2 linked regions of the Bernardetia sp. MNP-M8 genome follow. Each later gene encodes a partner of the first gene's protein in a complex. Links are inferred from orthologs where the notes say so. Each region holds a gene or a part of one and is shown on either strand. Other genes may lie near its edges. The genes, in order: carA and carB.

Region 1 (9,689 bases):
TGAACATAAAATAAAAAAAACATACGATGGAAAAGAAATCATTTAGTAAAGCAACTTGACAAAGCACAAATAGTTAGTGAAATTTTATTTTAAAATAAAATAAGGCGAATTAGGATTGAGTTTATTCTGAATTCTTTTAAAAATAGAAGGTTTTCCAAACTGCTTTTGAAATGCTTTTTCAGTTTGTTTTTTTCCTTCATTTTCAATAAAAAATGGAATTTCATTTACTTCTACAAAATCTTTAACAGCAGTATTAAAAAACAAATCTTCTTCAGTACAGTGTGTTCCTGTTGCATCAAAACCTGTATTTTGAACTAATGATTTTTTAGGAAATAAGAACCAACCTTTTTCTAAAAACATTGTTGCCATAAAAAAAGTAGCCCAAGAATCTATTTTATTCTCTTTTTGAGCTTCCAAGATTTGATAATAATAATAACTACCAAAGTTATATTCTTTTGGTGTAATTGAGTTTTGATTGAATTTTTGAAAAATACTGTCAATATCAAAATCAACTTTGTCCCAAGTTTTTTTCCAAGTAGCCCAACCCCAAGAGCTATTTACAGGAAGAAAAAAGGTTTGTTGTTCTACCATTTTTTCATTATCTAAAGGAAAAGCAGAAGCAGAAATTCCCCAGACTTTATCTTCATTTTCATATTTTTCTAAGGCATCATTCATATATTTTAAAAAGCCTTTTTGGGGAACAATATCATCTTCCAAAACAATTATTTTTTCATATTTATTGATTTGTTTAGTAATTCCTTCTTTTACTGATTTGGCTAAACCTTTATTTGATTGAGCTTCATAAATTTCTATACTCAGAAAATCACTTTCTTTTTGTTCTTTGAAATCTCTCAAAACTTGCCTCGTTTGTTCAATTTCTTCTTTATCTTTTGAAGAAGCATTTGGTTTTGCTCCATCTGAATAAATAATAAGAGGAGTATCTTTTGAATTTTGACACACAGCCAAAGCCTCCAAAACTTGCCTAGTATGATTGGAACGCTTATAAACGAATAAAATGACAGGAGAAAGCATATAAGGAATGGTAAATGATTAATTGTGAATGATAAATGACTTTGAGTGCCTGAATATCAATCATTTATAATTTTAAAATTAGTGTATTAGGAATAGAAATCAATTAAAGTGCGAAGGAGGAAACCCATAACTTTAGTTATGGGAAATAAAAGGAAGTTTTTTTTTCACGACGACTTTTAGAACTAATAACAAAAAAATCCTTTACAAATCTAAATTTATAAAGGATTTTTGAGAAAATACTATTTATTTTACACAAACTAGGAAGTCTGTGATACAATTAGGATTAATAATAATTATTAAGCATTACTGGCATAACTAGCATCAATACATCTTCGTCTCCTACTTCATGTGGATACATTAAAGCTGCACGATTTGGCTCAGAAAACTCAAAATGAACAGTATCACAATTTAAGTTAGATAACATTTCCATCAAGAATTTGCCATTGAAACCAATTTCTAAAGAATCACCATCATAATCACAAGGTAAGTTTTCTTTTGCTTCATTAGAAAAATCAACATCTTCTGCTGAAATAAGCAAGTTGTTATTTTCTAATTTGAAACGAATCTGTTGAGATGTTTTGTTAGCATAGATAGAAATACGCTTCAAAGAACTCAAAAGCTGCTGACGGTCAATATTTAAATTTTTGTCGTTACTTGTCGGAATTACGTTTTCATAATCAGGGAAACGCTCATCAATCAAACGACTTACCATTTTGATATTGCCAAAATTGAAAAATACATTTGTATCATTAAATTCCAACTGAATTTCTTGAGGAGAAGAAGGTAAGGCATTTTTGAGTTGCTCAAATGCTTTTCCAGGGATAATAATTGAAGAATTACTATTTCCTTCTGTTCCTTCATAACGATAACGCACCAAACGGTGTGAATCTGTGGCTACAAAATTTGTTTTTCCATCTGATAAATTAACAAAAATACCATTCATAGCAGGTTTCATTTCATCTGAACTAACAGCGAAAAGGGCATACGAAATAGCACTTGAAATAACATCAGACGAAAACATTAAGTTGGTCGTATTTTTTGGTTCAGCAGGACGAGGAAAATCGCCAGCATCTTCTCCAGCTAAAGTATATCGCCCATTATCTGACAAAATTTCGATGCCATGAGATTCTGTATCAATCGTAAAAGTGATTGGTTGTTCAGGCAAGTTGCGAAGTGTATCTAAGAGCATACGAGCAGGAACAGCTACATTTGCTTTTTCATCTGTTTCAACAGCCGTTTCTAAAGTCATTGCATTTTGTAAATCGGAAGCCGTTACACGCAAAAGACCATCACTAATCTCAAATAAAAAGTTTTCTAAAATTGGAATAACAGGATTGCTAGGAACAAGTCCTTTCAGCGAATTGAGTTGTTTGAGCAGCGCAGCCGACGAAACAATAAACTTCATATCGTATCAGTATTTAATGGTAACCTAAATGGTAAATTATTTTTTTGTAGGACTACAAAGATAAAAATTTGTAATGCCATACCATAACCTTTAATGAAATTTCTTTTACTTTTTTTGGAAAAAATCTATACAAGTCAGAATTCTGTATCAGAAAAGTAAAATATCATAGAGTTGATTTTTCTTTAGCTACTTTTTTTATTTATAAGTGCTATTTTTGTAATTTTGTAATTGAAAATAGTATCCTTCCTTAGTTATGAGTACCAGTATACGTATTATTACATTTTTTTTGGCTTTGCATATCTTAAACTTTAGTTTGGACATGCCTTCCTATAACTCATCAACTTACCTTACCCAAAATCAGAATACTAATTGGGAGAGTGAACAAGATGAGATAGAAAGTATTCTAGAACTTGTAATAGAAACAGTCTTAGAGCAAAATGACTTTTTTCCTGATACTGAAGAAGCTGATTCACAAACTGAGTCTTTTTCAAAAAAAGTAGATTGGATTACTCATTCTTTTCTACTCAAATTTTCTTTTTTTGAGAACCTATACACTTCTTCTAATTTTGTATTGTATAAGTTGCAAATCAGAGAAATAAGTCAAGATATTTTACCACCTCCTCCAAAAGCTTAGTTTAATTTTTTCTTAGAATATCTTTTTTCATTTAAAATAAATGAAATCTCTTTTCTATTTTTATTATTAAACTAAATTAAAAAATCATGACACTCTTTTTAAGATTTTCATTTGTGTATCTATGCCTTTTTATTTCATTTTCAACTCAAAGTCAGACACAAGCTCAAGATAGCTTATCTCAAATTATAGATAGTCTTTATATTGAAGAAGTCGAAAACGACAAAACACCTGACAAAGTTTTGCATGCCGAACCTTTATATATTGACCTAATAAGAGATTTGGGAGCTAGAAAAGGCGAGAAAGAATGGAATATAGGCTTAGGACTGACAGACAAACTTGACTATGATGAATATGAATTGCTTGTAGAGTATGAATTTGCACCTATTAATCGTTTAGGTTTTGAAATTGAAATACCATTGACTTTTTCTTTTAGAAATAATCCTCAAACAGATGATATTCGTCCTCCTTCGCACCGTGTAGAAAGCCTAAAAACAGCTGTTCAATGGTCGTTTTTTGTTTCTGAAAAACTCAAAACATCTATGGCATTAGGTTATCTCAATGAAATTGAATTTACTGATTTGAATGCAATAACGAGTAATAATATTCTTCAAGGTAATGTTTCAAATCCTTTTTTTGTGATAGCCAAACGTTGGGGGAATAATTTTCATACCTTACTTTATACAGGAAGTAAATTTACGCATCATTTTGAAGGAGGAAATATTGATTTTTCTTATCAAAATAATTTTAGTTTTCATTACATGATTCCAAGCACTAGAAATTTTATAGGATTAGAAACCAATCAAGTTTTTAAAAACCAGAATTCATACATTACACTGCGTCCTCAAATGCGTATCAGTTTGGCTGATAATCTGATTGTCGGAATTGTGGCTGGTATTCCAATTGAAAAACAAAATGAAAGGTTAAGTTCTTTTATTCGATTGATATATGAACCTTCTCATAAACATTAAAAATTAGGCTAAGCTATAAATCAAAAATGCTTGTCAGAGAATTATATTCTGACAAGCATTTTATTTTGCTATTGTTTAGCTTAAAAAAGCAGTTTTATGTTCGTTGTAGTTTCCATTTCCAAATAATTCCTTCGGCTTCATCTTCTAATTCCTCAATTTTCTGAAAGTTACACTTTGATAAGACTTTTGTCGAAGGGTTTTCTTGCCCTAATGTATGCGCTTGAATAGAATTTACGTGTTCAAAACTAAAAGCATTATCGATAAGAGTGTTTGCTAATTCTGTTGCAAGTCCTTTATTTCTGTATTCTGATTTAATTTCATATCCAATTTCAACAATTCCCTCTTCAGTAGGTTGCCCACTATATCCACAATTTCCAATAAGTTTATTATCAGATTTATGAATTACAAAATAGTTCCACCAACCCAATTCCTCTTTTGAAGATTTGATTTTATCTAAAGCATATTGTAGGGGAGCTAAACCAAACTCTGTCCAATTTTCAGGAACGATGACACCCAATTGTTGTGATAATTTTTTGTCTCCTTCAATAGCAGATTCTAATAGATTTTGATTAGAAGCAATAAGAAGTAACCTTTTAGTTTCTAGGTTTTTGTTCATTTTAAGTTCCTAATTACATTTTGCACATAATTGAATAAGGGAAAAGGCAAGCCTTTTCCCTACAAATACAATATAATTTAAGCCATCACTTTTTCCTTCTGCATCATCTCAACAAATTGGTCAAAAAGATAACGAGAATCGTGAGGTCCAGGAGAAGACTCTGGGTGATATTGAACTGAAAAGGCTTTTTTGTTTTTAAAACGAATTCCTGCCACACTTTTATCATTCAAGTTTTTGTGTGTCTCTACAATTTCGTTTTGTTGGTTTAATAATTCTCTGTCCACACCAAAACCGTGATTTTGAGAAGTGATTTCACAATTTCCTAATTCTAAATTCTTAACTGGGTGATTGAGTCCTCTATGTCCGTTAAACATTTTGTAAGTAGAAAGCCCACCAGCAAGAGCTAAAATTTGATGCCCTAAACAAATTCCAAAAATTGGTTTGTCAAGTTCTAAAAGTTCTTTTGTTGTCTTGACAGCATAATCCATTGCAGCAGGATCACCAGGACCATTAGAAAGGAAAAAGCCTGTTGGATTAAACTCTAAAAGTTCTTTTACAGAAGTTTTAGCAGGAAATACTTTACAAAAAACGCCTCTTTGCGCTAAACTTCTCAATATATTTGTTTTGATTCCAAAATCTAAAACAGCAACTCGTATTTCTGAATTTTCATTGCCGACTGTATACGTTTCTTTTGTCGTAACTTTAGAAGAAAGTTCTAATCCATTCATATCAGGCACTTCTGAAAGTCTTTTTTGAAGTTCTTCTTGTGTCAAATCTTCTGAAGAAATAATGGCATTCATTGCCCCTTTATCACGAATATGACGTACCAAAGCACGAGTATCAACTTCTGCAATTCCTGTAATATTAGCTTTTTCTAAGTAATTTTGAAGTGAACTATCAGCCGTAGAACGAGAATGAATGTCTGAAAAATTACGAACTACAAGACCATTTATTTTGACACTTGCAGATTCATTTTCTGCATCTATTGTTCCATAATTACCGATATGAGAACTTGTATTGATTACAATTTGTCCAAAATAAGAAGGGTCGGTATAAATTTCTTGATAGCCTGTCATTCCTGTATTAAAACAGATTTCGCCACCTGTTGTGCCTATTTTTCCAATAGCGATACCTTCATATTTTGTTCCGTCTGCAAGAAGTAAGATTGCTTTTTTGTGATTTTCCATAAAAATAACTTCGTTCTTTTGTGAGTTTGTACGATGATTAAGATTTCATGAGATTCAAATACGCAAAAGTACAAAAAAAATCCATTACCATTTTGAAAAATCAAAAAAGTGATGGATTTGGTGTGAAAATTCAATACAAAACACTCTAAAGAGTGTTCTACAGAATGATTATTTTAAAAATCTTCTCTCAAAAATTTAGAAACTGCTTTAACCGTTTTTTGAGGAGCTTCTTCCATCGGAACATGTCCTACACCCTCATAAATCAACATTCTGTTGTTGGGTAATAAGTCTCTAAAACGACGAGCATTTTCAGCAGGCAGCCAAGCATCATCTTTTCCCCAAATAATAAGTGTTGGTGTATAAAGATTTTTGAGTTGTTCGGTATTATCGTGTAAATCTTGATTGATGATATTAAAAAAGGCTTTCATGTTACAATCACGAGTAAAAAAGTCAAAATAACGGTCTATAGTTTCTTGACAAATTAAAGATTGATCACAATAAACTTCTTTTACAAATTTCTCAAAAATAGGTTTCTGAAGTGCATATTTGAATATTTTACCAAACATAGGAAGTTTGGCAAGTTTGAAAGGTGCTGGAATGCTTCCCTCATCTATAAATCCTGCTGATGAAATCAAAACTAATTTTTCTACTTGTTTTTGGTGTCTGAGGGCATATTCCCAAGCAATCCAACCTCCTAAAGAATTTCCACCTAGATAACATTTCTTAATATCTAATCTATCCATAAATACTTCTAAGTAGTTCATATAATTCTCTAAGCAATAATCTTCTTCAGAAATTGCTCCTGTAAGTCCAAAACCTGGTAAATCTAATGAGATAACTCTATATTTTTTGGAAAGTGTTTTTGTCCAGTCTTCAAAAGTATGAAGCGAAGAAAAAGCTCCATGAATCAAAATTAAAGGTTCGCCTGTTCCTTCTTCTCTATAATGAATTAGAGAACCATTGATGGAAACAAAACGAGAACGATTATCAGTATATTTTTTTAGTAATTGCTGTTCGCTGCTTTTTGGGTCTTCAAAAAGAGGTTTTAAAGAGGCAATTTTTTCAAAAGAAATAGGAATCATAATAAATTAAATAGTCAAAAAAATGAGGTTGAAAGTTTAAAAAATGTTCTACTGTGTGTTAGATGTAGAAGAGATAGAATGAGCTTGAATTTTAAAAAATTGATTGTCATCAAATTCAATATTCTATTGTTAATTTGTCATAGCTAATTTATAATACGCATTTTTGGCTAAAATTGTTTTGCATGCAGAGTATTTTGTTTAATTATTTTGATACCTAGTTGATTTTGAGAGGTTTATTTTTAAACAAAAAACCGTAATTCTACTGATAAAAATAGAATTACGGTTTAGTTTTTTATAAAAAGTCTTTCTTATTTAGCTAAAGCCATTAATAAATCTTGTTGTGTTATGATATGTACATTTTGGTTTGCATCACGAACCAAAAGTGCAGGATTGTCTTTATTGATAAGTGAAGAAAGTACATCCACAGTATTGTTCATGGAGACAAAAGTAAATGGACTATCCATAATTTCTTTGACAGGCATGTCTTTCAAAGCAGGATTATCAATAAGTTTGGCAAGTGTTTTTGAATCTACCAGACTTCCAACAATATTTTCTTTAGTTGCATCACTTACAGGAAGTTGAGAAATTCCCTCTTTGTTCATCATCTTAACAGCATCTCCTACTTTCATATCTTCATCGATAACGAAAAGCTCTGAATGACCATTTTTGCTTTGAATAATATCGGCAGCTGTTGCAAATTCTCTTTCCAAGAATCCGTGGTCTTTCATCCAATTATCATTGTAGATTTTACCCAAATAACGAGTTCCGTGGTCAGGCAAAATAATTACCATTACATCTTTTTCTTTTAGGTTTTCTCTAGCATATTCTAAAGCTCCAAAAACAGCAGAACCACACGACCAGCCTACAAAAAGACCTTCTTCACGAGCCAATCTTCTTGTCATGATAGCACTATCTTTATCAGTTACTTTCACAAAATGGTCTATCAAATCCATATTTACATTTTCTGGCAAAATGTCTTCTCCAATTCCTTCTGTAAGATAAGGATATACTTCTTTCTCATCAAAAATACCAGTTTCTTTTAGTTTTTTGAAGATAGAACCATACGAATCTACTCCAACTGTAACAATATTTGGATTTTGTTCTTTCAAATATCTTGATGTTCCACACATAGAACCACCTGTTCCTACGCCTGCTACATAATGCGTAATTTTTCCATCTGTATCATTCCAAATTTCAGGTGCAGTGCTTTCATAATGCGCTTGCTGATTTGATTTGTTATCGTACTGATTTGGATAAAATGAATTTTCTATTTCTTGATTTTTGCGTTTTGCAATCGAATAATACGAACGAGGATCTTCAGGAGAAACATTAGTAGGACAAACAATAACTTCTGCACCCAAAGCACGTAGGATATCAATTTTCTCTTGTGATTGCTTATCTGAAACCGTAAAAATACACTTATATCCTTTTGCAATGGCTGTAAGTGCAAGTCCCATTCCTGTATTTCCAGATGTTCCTTCAATGACAGTTCCACCTGGTTTAAGAAGTCCTGCTTTTTCAGCATCTTCAATCATTTTTAGTCCAATACGGTCTTTCATAGAATTACCTGGATTAAGGTATTCTACTTTTACCAAGATTGTTCCTTTGATTCCTTTGTTTACGCTGTTGAGCTTTACAAGTGGCGTATTGCCTACTGTGTCGATGATGTGATTGTAATAACGCATAGTTATTTTTTGTGTTTTTTGAGTATTTTTGCTGTGTTGTTTATACAGAGATTTAAATGTTACAAAGGTAGAAAAAAAACAGTAAATAGGAATTCGGAAACTAATTACTAGTGATATAAAATGAGAACGTCAACAAAGAAGAGAGTTGCCTTTATATTTCGTTTAAAATGTATCCAAAATAGAAAAACTAATAGCACTTAACATTTGCATATTCTTCATGAAAATAAATATTACCTGTAGTTGATGGTCTCCCACCACCATAATTTTTATGTAAAATAGTTTTTCTTATTGTAGAAGTAATAAAACGATGTTGATTATACGTATACTCATAATTTATTTCTTCCGAAAAAATTTCATTATAGCTATTTTCACGAATAGTAAAGGAGTAGATGATATTTCCATATTCGTCAGTCTCTTCTATTATCTTATCTTCTATTATATTTCCAGCTTTGTCATACCCTTGATACAAAGTAGTATTACCTTCAGTAGTAACAGTATAGGATTTAACGAAATCATAGTAAGACATTGCTACACTCCAATAATGTTTTATTTTTACTAAAAGACCATTTTCATATTCATATAAAATAAATCTAGGTGAAATAACATCTCCACTGGTTTGGATTCTTTGAGAAGTTTTTATTAACCCATTTTCATATGTATAAAGCCATTTATTTATCAAAAGATTGTCACGATAATAATCTTCTTGCATAAGCAAATCATCAAGATATGTATACACTCTTTCTGATAACATAGAATTATCTCTATAGTATGTTAATTTTTCTATACGAGAATTTCCATCGTAACTAATTTCTCGTCTTTCTTCTAGCTCAGGAACATCATTAATAAAAAGTCGTGGTCTTTTGATCTCATATGATATGAGTCTGTTTTGGTTATCATACTTATAATATTTTATCTCATGTGGTACTTCTCTCCAAGCACTCGTAGTAGATTCCTGAATCTTTCGTTTTCCTTTATACATTATATCTGTATATTTAATAAGCTCACCCTCTTCATTATAATAATTTATACGCTCAGGAATACAAGAAAACTTGCCCTCTTCAATCTCTTCTTTTTGACAAG
Region 2 (10,093 bases), 1.1 Mb from region 1 along the record:
TCTTCATTAATTTCAAGATGTATATCAAGGTAGTCTTTCTGCTCCCAAATAAGATTGACATTAAATTCAATTTGCTCTTCTAATATAGGTTTGGTTATGAAATAGACCAAATTATCATCAATAGTAATATCTAAATTATCAATTCCATTGTACTCCTTCAAGACAGCAATAGGAAATCTAAAATAATAACTTTGTTTGTTGGGAATGTAATAATGAATCAAAGTAATAGGATTTAAGTAGCTAATCAAAATTAATTATATCTATTTTCTATTTTAAATTGGTCTGTACTGAAGGTCTAACCAGTTTAAAATCAGCGTTTAAAGCTCTTAAAAGACTTATTTTCTCTAAGTCAGACCTAAAGGTACAGAATTAAACAAAATACAAGATATATTTTAGGTGTAAATAATTAAGCTCAGTTATTTATTGTAGAAAAATGTTTACAAGACTAGCAGTTTTAACTATACAAAAAAGTTAATCCTATTTTTGACAAGGAGTTAAAAATTTATCTCAATTAAAATGAATTAAAAGAGTGGGATTTTCTAAAATCCAAATATACTACCTTTAGTTTTTATAATCTTAATATGACGTTATAATTAGCAATATTTTTTAAAATTATAAAGTGTTGATAATCAAATTGTTATGGATATAAATAAAAAAAATCTTAATTACCTTGCAATACTATGTATCTTTTTCTATATTTACATCGTAATACTAGGTACTAACTAAAACGATGTATTTTGAATGAATTTTTAGACAAATGGAAATCACAAGTCAAAAAGGGAACACTTTCCTTTATTGTCTTAAATGCCATCAGTAAAAAAGAATTGTATGGCTACGAATTAATCGAAATTATAAAGCAATCTACTGCCATTGAAATAGCAGAAGGGACTTTATATCCTTTGATGAATCGATTAAGTAAAGAAGGCTTAACCACTTCAAAATGGGTGGAACAAGAATCGGGCATTCCTCGCAAGTATTATCTAATTACCCTAGAAGGTAAAGTTACTTTAAAGGAAATGCGTAACTATTGGAACGAGCTACAAGAATCAATCACTAAAATAACTAGCCATGAAATTTAAGAAAATAGAATTTGAAGACAAAAATGCTCAACGAATCTATGACAACTACATTAAAAGTTTGCAAAATACATTAAAGCCTATTCTTGAATCAGACCAGCAAGATGTATTGATGGAGTTTAATAGTCATATTTATGAACATATTCAAAATAATGATTCTGACTCTGAATTAAGCAAATTATTAAATGCCCTAGATAAATTGGGTTCGCCAGAAGAGGTTTTGAAGCCTTTGATAGCAGACAAATTAATGGAAAAAGCGACAAGATCCTTTAATCCATTGCATATACTAAAAGCATTAGTATTCAATTTTACTAACGGTATAAGTTACATTATTTTCTTTTTGCTCTATTTGTCATTAGGCACTTTTGTATTTCTAATTTTTGCAAAACTGTTTAGCAACAATGTAGGATTGTATTTTAAAGATGATAAGTTTCAAGTTGTAGGATTTGTCAAGGAGACAGCAGATTATCAAGAAGTTTTGGGGTATTGGTTTATACCAATAATGATACTTTTGACAGTCATCTTCTACTTTATAATAACCCTTTTATTAAAATTTAAAAAATCAGTAACCACAAAAAAATCATAACCATGAAAACCTTAATCACATTGGTGCTTTTACTAGTAAGCACAAGTTTATTTGCACAAAACAACATTATTACCTCTGATAAACAGAAACAAATTGTAGAGTATATCAACCATTTTGAAACCAACAAACAATTGATGGGAAATGTATCTATTTTTGAAGATGGAAAAGAGATTATCAACAAAACATTTGGAGATAAAAATAATACAGATACGACAAAATATACAATTGGGTCAATAACAAAGATGTTTACGGCTGTACTTTTTGCTCAACTGTCTGAAAAGAAGAAAATTGACTTAAATGAAAAATTGAGCAATTATTTTCCTCAAATTCCAAATGCAAAAGAGATAAGCATCAAGCAAATGCTTAACCATACAAGTGGGCTACAGGATTATGTAGTAAAACAAGATACTTTATACACTTGGCTTTTCGAACCTGTAAAACATGAAGATATAATGACCGAGATTATTCGTCAAGGTTCTGCTTTTGCTGCTGGCGATACAGTTAGTTATTCGAATGGAGCATATTATCTTTTAGCACGAATTTTAGAACAGAAATACCAAAAAAAGTATAAAGAAATAATAGCTAAGAATATTATTAAGCCATTACATCTCAAAAATACAATTAGTATTGATGAAGAAAATAATTATCTAAATTCTGCGAGATCTTACCAAAAGAAAAATGGAGAATGGCAAGAAATAGCAGATTTTTATTTTCCAAATGTTTCTGGAGTGGGAGGTATTATCTCTAACACACATGATTTGAATGTATTTGTACAAGCATTATTTTCAGAAAAATTAATCAAATTATCTACACTAAAAAACATGCTACCTGTTGATAAGGATTGGTTTGGAATGGGAGTTATGAAAGTTCCTTTTTATGAACATATTGCTTATGGTCATGGAGGAGATACCTTTGGAACGCACTCAGTAATGTCTTACAATTCAAAAAATAAACTAGCTATAAGTTATATCATAAATGGTGAAAATTATCCAACAAATAATTTTGCAGTGGGTTTATTGAGTATTATCTATGACAAAAAATTTAACCTGCCTGAGTTTAAAGAATACATACCTGAAAAGAATCTTTTAGAATTATATCAAGGAACATATGGTGCAGAGGTTTTTCCTATAAAAATTAAAATCTATTTAGAGGAAAATGAATTAAAGGCAAAAGGAGAAGGTCAACCTTCTTTTACTTTGACTGCCATCGAAAAAAACATTTTTGAATTCGCTCAAGCAGGACTACAAATAGAATTTAAACCTTATGAAAATAAACTTATTTTAAAACAAGGAGGACAAGTTTTTGAACTGAAAAAATAATAAAGTATAGTTTTGGCTTATAATTTCAAAATCCTTTAAAAACAAATTAATGTCTTTAAAGGATTTTAAATTGCCAAAAAATACAAGAATTACCTACTCAAATACAAATTACGTTCATTATAAATCTCTTTAAAGAAAGGGTCTTTTAAGTGATGAATAAAATAAATGGCTTCTCCAGTAGATTTCATTTCAGGTCCTAATTCTTTGTTTACATTAGGGAATTTATCAAAGGAGAAAACAGGAATTTTGATAGCATAACCGTTTTGTTGTGGCTCAAAATTAAAATCTTTTACCTTTTTGTGGTCTAGCATTACCCAAGTGGCATATTTGATATACGGTTCTTGGTAGGCTTTACAGATAAAAGGAACTGTTCGGGATGCTCTTGGATTGGCTTCAATGATATAAACAATTCCATCTTTAATAGCGAATTGAATATTAATGACACCTTTTGTTTTGAGAGCCAACGCAATTTTTTTGGTGTGGTCATGAATCTGTTTCATGATATTCTCATCCAAATCAAAAGGAGGCAAAACGGCATACGAATCGCCAGAGTGAATCCCAGCAGGCTCAATATGTTCCATTACACCAACAATATAAACATCTTCGGTATCACAAATTGCATCGGCTTCGGCTTCGATTGCACCATCTAAAAATTCATCTATCAAAATGGTTTGTTGTCCCAAGTCTTTAAAAATATTGATGATGTGTTCTTCTAATTCTTGCTCATTAATAACGATTTTCATACGTTGTCCACCCAAAACATAAGACGGACGAACAAGCAAAGGAAATTCCATTTCAGCAGCTTTTTCGATGGCTTCTTCTGCCGTTTTGATAGCGTGGTATTTTGGATAAGGAATATCATTTTCTTTCAATAAATCAGAAAAACGCCCTCTATCTTCTGCCAAATCTAAGGCTTCATAACTCGTTCCCAAAATTGGAATTCCATAACGCTCTAATTTTTCAGCAAGTTTTAGAGCCGTTTGCCCTCCTAATTGGACGATAACACCTTCTGGTTTTTCATTCAGAATTATATCATAAATGTGTTCCCAAAAAACAGGTTCAAAATAGAGTTTATCAGCAATATCAAAATCTGTAGAAACGGTTTCAGGATTACAATTTATCATAATGGTTTCGTAACCTGCTTCTTTTGCAGCCAAAACACCATGAACACACGAATAATCAAACTCAATTCCTTGTCCGATACGATTAGGGCCTGAACCCAAAACGACAACTTTTTTCTTATCACTTCGGATGGATTCATTTTCGGTTTCGAAAGTAGAATAGTAATAAGGCGTTTGTGCTTCAAATTCGGCTGAACAAGTATCCACCATTTTCCAAACACGATTTATTCCTAAATCTGTTCTTTTTTTATGAATATCACTTTCTAAGCAGTTCATCAAATGTGCAATTTGACGGTCTGCCAATCCTTTTTTCTTTGCTTTTAGAAGTAAATCGTAAGGAAGTGTATCTAATTTATATTTTTGAATTTCGTTTTCTAATTCTACAATTTGTTCGATTTGGTGTAAGAACCATTTATCAATCCTTGTCAAATCAAAAATACGTTTCATTGGTATTCCTAATTTGAAAGCATCATAAATTCTGAATAATCTATCCCAAGAAGGCACTTTTAGTTTTTGATGAATTTCTTCTTGATTTGTAACTTCTTTTCCGTCTGCACCTAATCCATTTCTGCGAATTTCTAAAGACTGACAGGCTTTTTGTAGTGCCTCTTGGAAATTGCGACCAATTCCCATTGCTTCTCCTACCGATTTCATTTGGAAGCCCAAACGAGAATCCGAACCTTCAAATTTATCAAAATTCCAACGAGGAACTTTTACAATTACATAATCAATAGAAGGTTCAAAAAATGCAGAAGTTGTTCCTGTAATGGCATTATCTAGCTCATCAAGATTATAACCGATAGCTAATTTTGCAGCAATTTTAGCGATTGGATAACCTGTTGCCTTTGAAGCAAGGGCAGACGAACGAGAAACACGAGGGTTAATTTCGATAGCAATTATATCATCGTTGTCAGGATTGACAGCAAACTGAACATTACAACCACCTGCAAAATTTCCGATTCCGTTCATCATTTTTATAGCAAGGCTACGCATTTCTTGATAAACAGTGTCAGGCAATGTCATTGCTGGTGCAACTGTAATTGAATCTCCAGTATGAACACCCATTGGGTCAAAATTCTCAATCGAACAGATAATGATTACATTTCCTGCCGAATCTCTCAAAAGCTCTAACTCAAATTCTTTCCAACCTACTACACATTGTTCTATCAAAACTTCGTGAATAGGCGAAGTATGCAAACCTCTTGAAAGTGAGCTATCAAATTCTTCTTTGTCATAAACAACACTTCCTCCTGTTCCTCCAAGTGTAAAAGATGGACGAATTACCAAAGGAAAACCTATTTGTTGAGCAATTTTTTTTCCTTGTAAAAATGATTTTGCTGTTTGTCCGACAGCTACTCCAACTCCCATATTTTCCATACAGAGTTTGAATTTATCTCTGTCTTCTGTTGTATCGATGGCTTCAAAATCTACTCCAATTACTTTGACATTGTATTTTTCCCAAAGTCCAATATCGTTACATTTTATGGATAAATTTAATGCCGTCTGACCTCCCATGGTAGGTAAAACGGCATCAATTTCTTGTTCTCGTAAAATGGTTTCAATAGAATCTGGTGTGAGTGGCAACAGATAAACGTGGTCTGCATTGATAGGGTCGGTCATTATCGTTGCAGGATTGGAATTGATGAGCGAGACCTTTATTCCTTCTTCACGAAGCGAACGAGCAGCTTGCGAACCTGCATAATCAAACTCACAGGCTTGTCCAATGACAATAGGACCACTTCCAATAATGAGAATATGACGAATAGATTTGTTTCTAGGCATGAGAACAGTTTTTTGGTTTCCTTTTTATGATGGTTGTATCTATAAATTCTACAAAGGTAACAACTTTATGGTTTTTGAAAAATTTCTTTTTGAGGAAATTGTTGTAAGTACAAAGGAAATATATTTCTAATTACTCCCCAGTTCTCAGATTCACTTTATCGTATAAAAATCTTTATTAGGAGAAAGCTTTCTCTATTATTTGATTTGTTAGTGAAGTTTTTTGAAAAAAAATATTCATACTGACTATAGAACAAAAACGAAAATTGAATTTTTCAGTAGAATGAATTTACAAACTTTAATTCATGGAAAATACAACCTTTTTTATGTTTTATTAATTGATTTCAACCAATAAACAAAGCTTATAGTTAAATAACTCCTGTAAATTTTTTTTATACTAAAATGACCTATTCTTCAATTTAAAGTTGTAAGGTAAGATGTAGTCACTTTACGACTATACTTTGTTATATAATTCTTACAAATAAACTATCACATTTTTTAATGAAAAAATTAATTGTATTTTTAATCGTATGCTTCTCTTTCTCCTTTACTTTATCCACTGCTCAAGCTCAATATGAACAAGGTCAAATTGATGCAAATCTTGGAGTAGGTTTTTTATCTACTTTTTATGGTTCTGGGTTATCTCAAAGTATCCCACCTATTGGTCTTAGTGTAGACTATGGTGTTACAGATAATATTAGTGTAGGTGGTTATGCTGCTTATGCTTCTACTAAGTTTGATACTTTTGATGATTGGAGATATACTTACACTATTATAGGAGTTAGAGGTGCATATCATTTTGATTTAGGCCATGAAAAGATTGATACTTATGGTGGTGCTTTGTTAGGATATAATATTATTTCTTTTAGTGGAGATGATTATTTTCAAGGAACTGCGGCTAGTGCTGCTGCTTTCTCTGTATTTTTGGGTGGTAGATACAGATTTACAGAGAACTTAGGAGCTTTTGCAGAGTTGGGTTATGGCATATCTGTTCTTCAACTTGGTTTAAATGTAAAGTTCTAAACTTCTTTGAATCAAGTTTGAGCATAATTGCTCACATAAAAAACCATTCTAATAAATTATTAGAATGGTTTTTTATGTGAGCTTATTCTATGAATTACAAAAAAGGAAATATCCTAGAATCAAACACAGAAGTAATCATCAATCTCAGTAAATATAGTGTGTGATGGTAAAAGACTTTACAATTCAAATAATCCATTAATCATTACTCTGAGTATTTAAACAAAGATTATTTTTTGCTGAAAACAAAATTTTTCAAAATAAAATATACTTAAATACTAAAAATCAGAAATAATTCACTTATTACACAAAAACAAACATTAATTTTTTTATTAAAAAATGGCGTAAGTTAAGAATTAAAAATAAATATTTATTTTATTCTGTGGTTTGAAAACAATCAGATATTTGCTAAAATTTATTTTTTTTAGAAAAAAAAACAACTTTTTTGAACAAAAAATTATAAAACAACGTATAAACTTATAATAAATCAAAAAAAACACGTTTCTCAAGAGAATCCCAATTAAAAGCTATTTTTTTAAAATAAGTGTTTATTGGTATTTGTTTCTTTTGTTTTTTTACTTAATATTGCATTTTATTTGCGATTTATTCATCTTAAACTTTAATTATTACATTTCAATGAAAAAATTATTTGCTTCAGTACTCATGTGTGCTTTGTTTATTTTTAGTTTTTCTACTGCTCAAGCTCAATATGAGCAAGGACAACTTGATGTAAATCTTGGAGTGGGTCTTCTTCCTACCTTCTTAGGCGCAGGAACTACTGCAAAACTTCCACCTATAGGACTTAGTGTAGATTATGGTGTTAGTGATAATATCAGTATTGGTGGGTATGCTTCTTATGCTTCTGCAACAGTAGATAGTTTTGATGAATGGAACTATACTTATACTATTTTGGGTGCTAGAGGTGCTTATCACTTCAATGTGAGCAATGATCGTTTTGACCCTTATGGTGGTGCTTTATTAGGTTATAACATTGTTTCTGTAGATTATGGAGATAGCGCATTTACTAGTGGTGGTGCTGCTAGTGCTTTTACTTGGTCTGCATTCTTAGGTGCTCGTTACCGTTTTACTGATAACCTTGGTGTTTATGGAGAACTTGGATATGGTATATCTATTCTTCAACTTGGTGTAAACTTAAAGTTCTAAACTTCTTTTAATCAAGTTTGAGCATAATTGCTCACATATAAAAAAACCATTCTAATAATTTATTGGAATGGTTTTTATGTTACCTTATTCTATGAACTACACAAAAGGAAATATATTAGAATCAAATACAGAAGTAATTATCAATCCTGTAAATATAGTTGGAGTGATGGGAAAAGGACTTGCTTTAGCGTTCAAAAAACAGTTTCCTCATAATTACAAAATCTATAAAGAAGCCTGTAAAAACAAAACTATCAATATTGGAAAGTTGCTTTTGGTCAGTGATTTTAATAATGAATCTAATTTGGAGAGAAAACAATTTATCATAAACTTTCCTACAAAAAAACATTGGCGCAGTCCTTCCAAAATGGAATATGTTGAAGAAGGTCTAAAAGATTTAGTTAGAATTATAGAAACACAAAAATTTGAAAGTATGGCTATTCCTGCTTTAGGATGTGGCTTGGGAGGATTAGAATGGGAAGATGTACGTTTTTTATTAGAGAAATATTTAGAAAAAATAGAAGGGATTAAAATTACAATTTATGAACCTTCTTAAAAAATGATTTGTAAAGGTTGTACAAAGAACAATTGTAAAAAACTCCCCATCTAATCAGTAAAAATTAAACAGGGAATTAAAAATACCATTTCTTTATTTCTCTACCTCAACAGCAGGAATATTTTTATCAGCAACTAATTTATTAAAATTAGGAATATCAGTTTTCAAAATTTCATAATAAATCTTCAACTGCTCATCAATTTTGCTTGTAATATCTGCTTTTACTTCTTTTGCTCCTTCATTGGGAGGAAAATTCCCATAACCTACCGTAGTGGCTAAAGCACTCAATTTATTATTCAAACGAACAGGAAAATTCAAAGGGTCTTGTCCACTTCTGTTTTGAGTTTGGTACAAAGTTTCTTCAATTTTTGTTAGATTTTTGACGATACTTTCTGCCGAATCTGCAACTACTTTCCATTCTTCTTTTGCACTCGCTTTTGTTTTCCAATCATTCAAACTAGAGCGAATTTTACGAATATTAATAATAGCTTCGTGCGTTTCGGTAAGTTTGTCTCTTACTTCCTTCAAAAACACAAAACGCTCTTGTAAACCTTCATCAGAAACACTCCAACGTGGGTCTTTCAAGAGTTTAAAATCCGTTTCTTGGGTTTTTCCATCAAAAGTAATTTTTGCTTTATAGTCGTTTGGCATAGCTTGAACGCCTTGCGTTCCACCAAACCAAAGAATCATTCCATCAAACTTCTTTGCATCTTCATGACGCATATTCCAAGTGATTGTATTTGCGCCTTTTTGAGCATCTAATTTTTTAATGTTAGAATCTTTATCTTTTGTTACCTTATTATCATCAGAAGAATATTTTTGAATTAAATTTCCATCTTTATCCAAAATTTCAACTTCCAAAATCTTTGATGTATCTGGTTTTTGATTTAGATAAAAATTCAATTTCATATTTCGTTCGCTCAAATAGGTATCAGATGGCTTAAAGACTAAGAAATTTTCGGTTTTGATTTTTTCTAAAGTTGTTTTATCAAAATTACGAAGAGGATTCAAATCATCAAAAATCCAAAAACTTCTGCCTTGGGTAGCTGCAATCAAATCATTTTCCTTTACTTGCAAATCTGTAATCGGAACAATCGGCAAATTATAGCGCATCGGTTGCCAATTCTGACCATCATCAAAAGAAACATACACATTACTTTCTGTTCCTGCATACAAAAGACCTTCACGCACAGGGTCAAGACGTAAAACTCTAGTAAAATCAGTATTTGGAATTCCGTTTGTGATTTTTGTCCACGTTTTGCCATAATCTTTTGTTTTGTACAAATAAGGCGCAAAATCATCAGACTTATAACGAGTAGCTGCAATATAGGCAACACCTTTTTTAGTTGGATGCAAATCAATAGAGTTTATCATTGCCCATTCTGGGAGAATTTTTGGCGTAACATTTTCCCAATTCTTGCCTCCATCTTTTGTAATCTGAATAAGTCCATCGTCCGATCCTGTCCAAATAACAC

Evidence for each region.
Region 2: the proteins of carA (region 1) and carB are in contact, whole or in part, in a solved structure (PDB 1KEE), measured with the Escherichia coli proteins. The link is inferred for Bernardetia sp. MNP-M8 from one-to-one orthologs.

What each region holds. Positions count from the first base shown.
Region 1 is NZ_CP147012.1:809,700-819,388, forward strand. Bases 3,788-6,782 are described here. They hold carA (glutamine-hydrolyzing carbamoyl-phosphate synthase small subunit), read right to left. Parts: upstream 5,843-6,782; coding sequence 4,733-5,842; downstream 3,788-4,732. Other genes in these bases: V9L04_RS03525 (HAEPLYID family protein), read left to right, coding at 3,788-4,039; V9L04_RS03530 (GNAT family N-acetyltransferase), read right to left, coding at 4,134-4,655; V9L04_RS03540 (alpha/beta hydrolase), read right to left, coding at 6,016-6,782. In the rest of the region: V9L04_RS03505 (DUF2254 domain-containing protein), read right to left, coding at 1-7; V9L04_RS03510 (hypothetical protein), read right to left, coding at 85-1,032; dnaN (DNA polymerase III subunit beta), read right to left, coding at 1,316-2,437; V9L04_RS03520 (hypothetical protein), read left to right, coding at 2,691-3,071; more of V9L04_RS03525, read left to right, coding at 3,158-3,787; more of V9L04_RS03540, read right to left, coding at 6,783-6,924; V9L04_RS03545 (cystathionine beta-synthase), read right to left, coding at 7,233-8,609; V9L04_RS03550 (hypothetical protein), read right to left, coding at 8,797-9,689. UniProt on the Escherichia coli protein: Small subunit of the glutamine-dependent carbamoyl phosphate synthetase (CPSase).
Region 2 is NZ_CP147012.1:1,892,246-1,902,338, forward strand. The notes cover bases 2,871-6,269. They hold carB (carbamoyl-phosphate synthase large subunit), read right to left. Parts: upstream 5,885-6,269; coding sequence 3,071-5,884; downstream 2,871-3,070. Other genes in these bases: V9L04_RS07860 (serine hydrolase domain-containing protein), read left to right, coding at 2,871-2,981. In the rest of the region: V9L04_RS07845 (hypothetical protein), read right to left, coding at 1-221; V9L04_RS07850 (PadR family transcriptional regulator), read left to right, coding at 738-1,079; V9L04_RS07855 (hypothetical protein), read left to right, coding at 1,069-1,662; more of V9L04_RS07860, read left to right, coding at 1,665-2,870; V9L04_RS07870 (outer membrane beta-barrel protein), read left to right, coding at 6,383-6,904; V9L04_RS07875 (outer membrane beta-barrel protein), read left to right, coding at 7,538-8,065; V9L04_RS07880 (macro domain-containing protein), read left to right, coding at 8,157-8,618; V9L04_RS07885 (glycosyl hydrolase), read right to left, coding at 8,712-10,093. UniProt on the Escherichia coli protein: Large subunit of the glutamine-dependent carbamoyl phosphate synthetase (CPSase).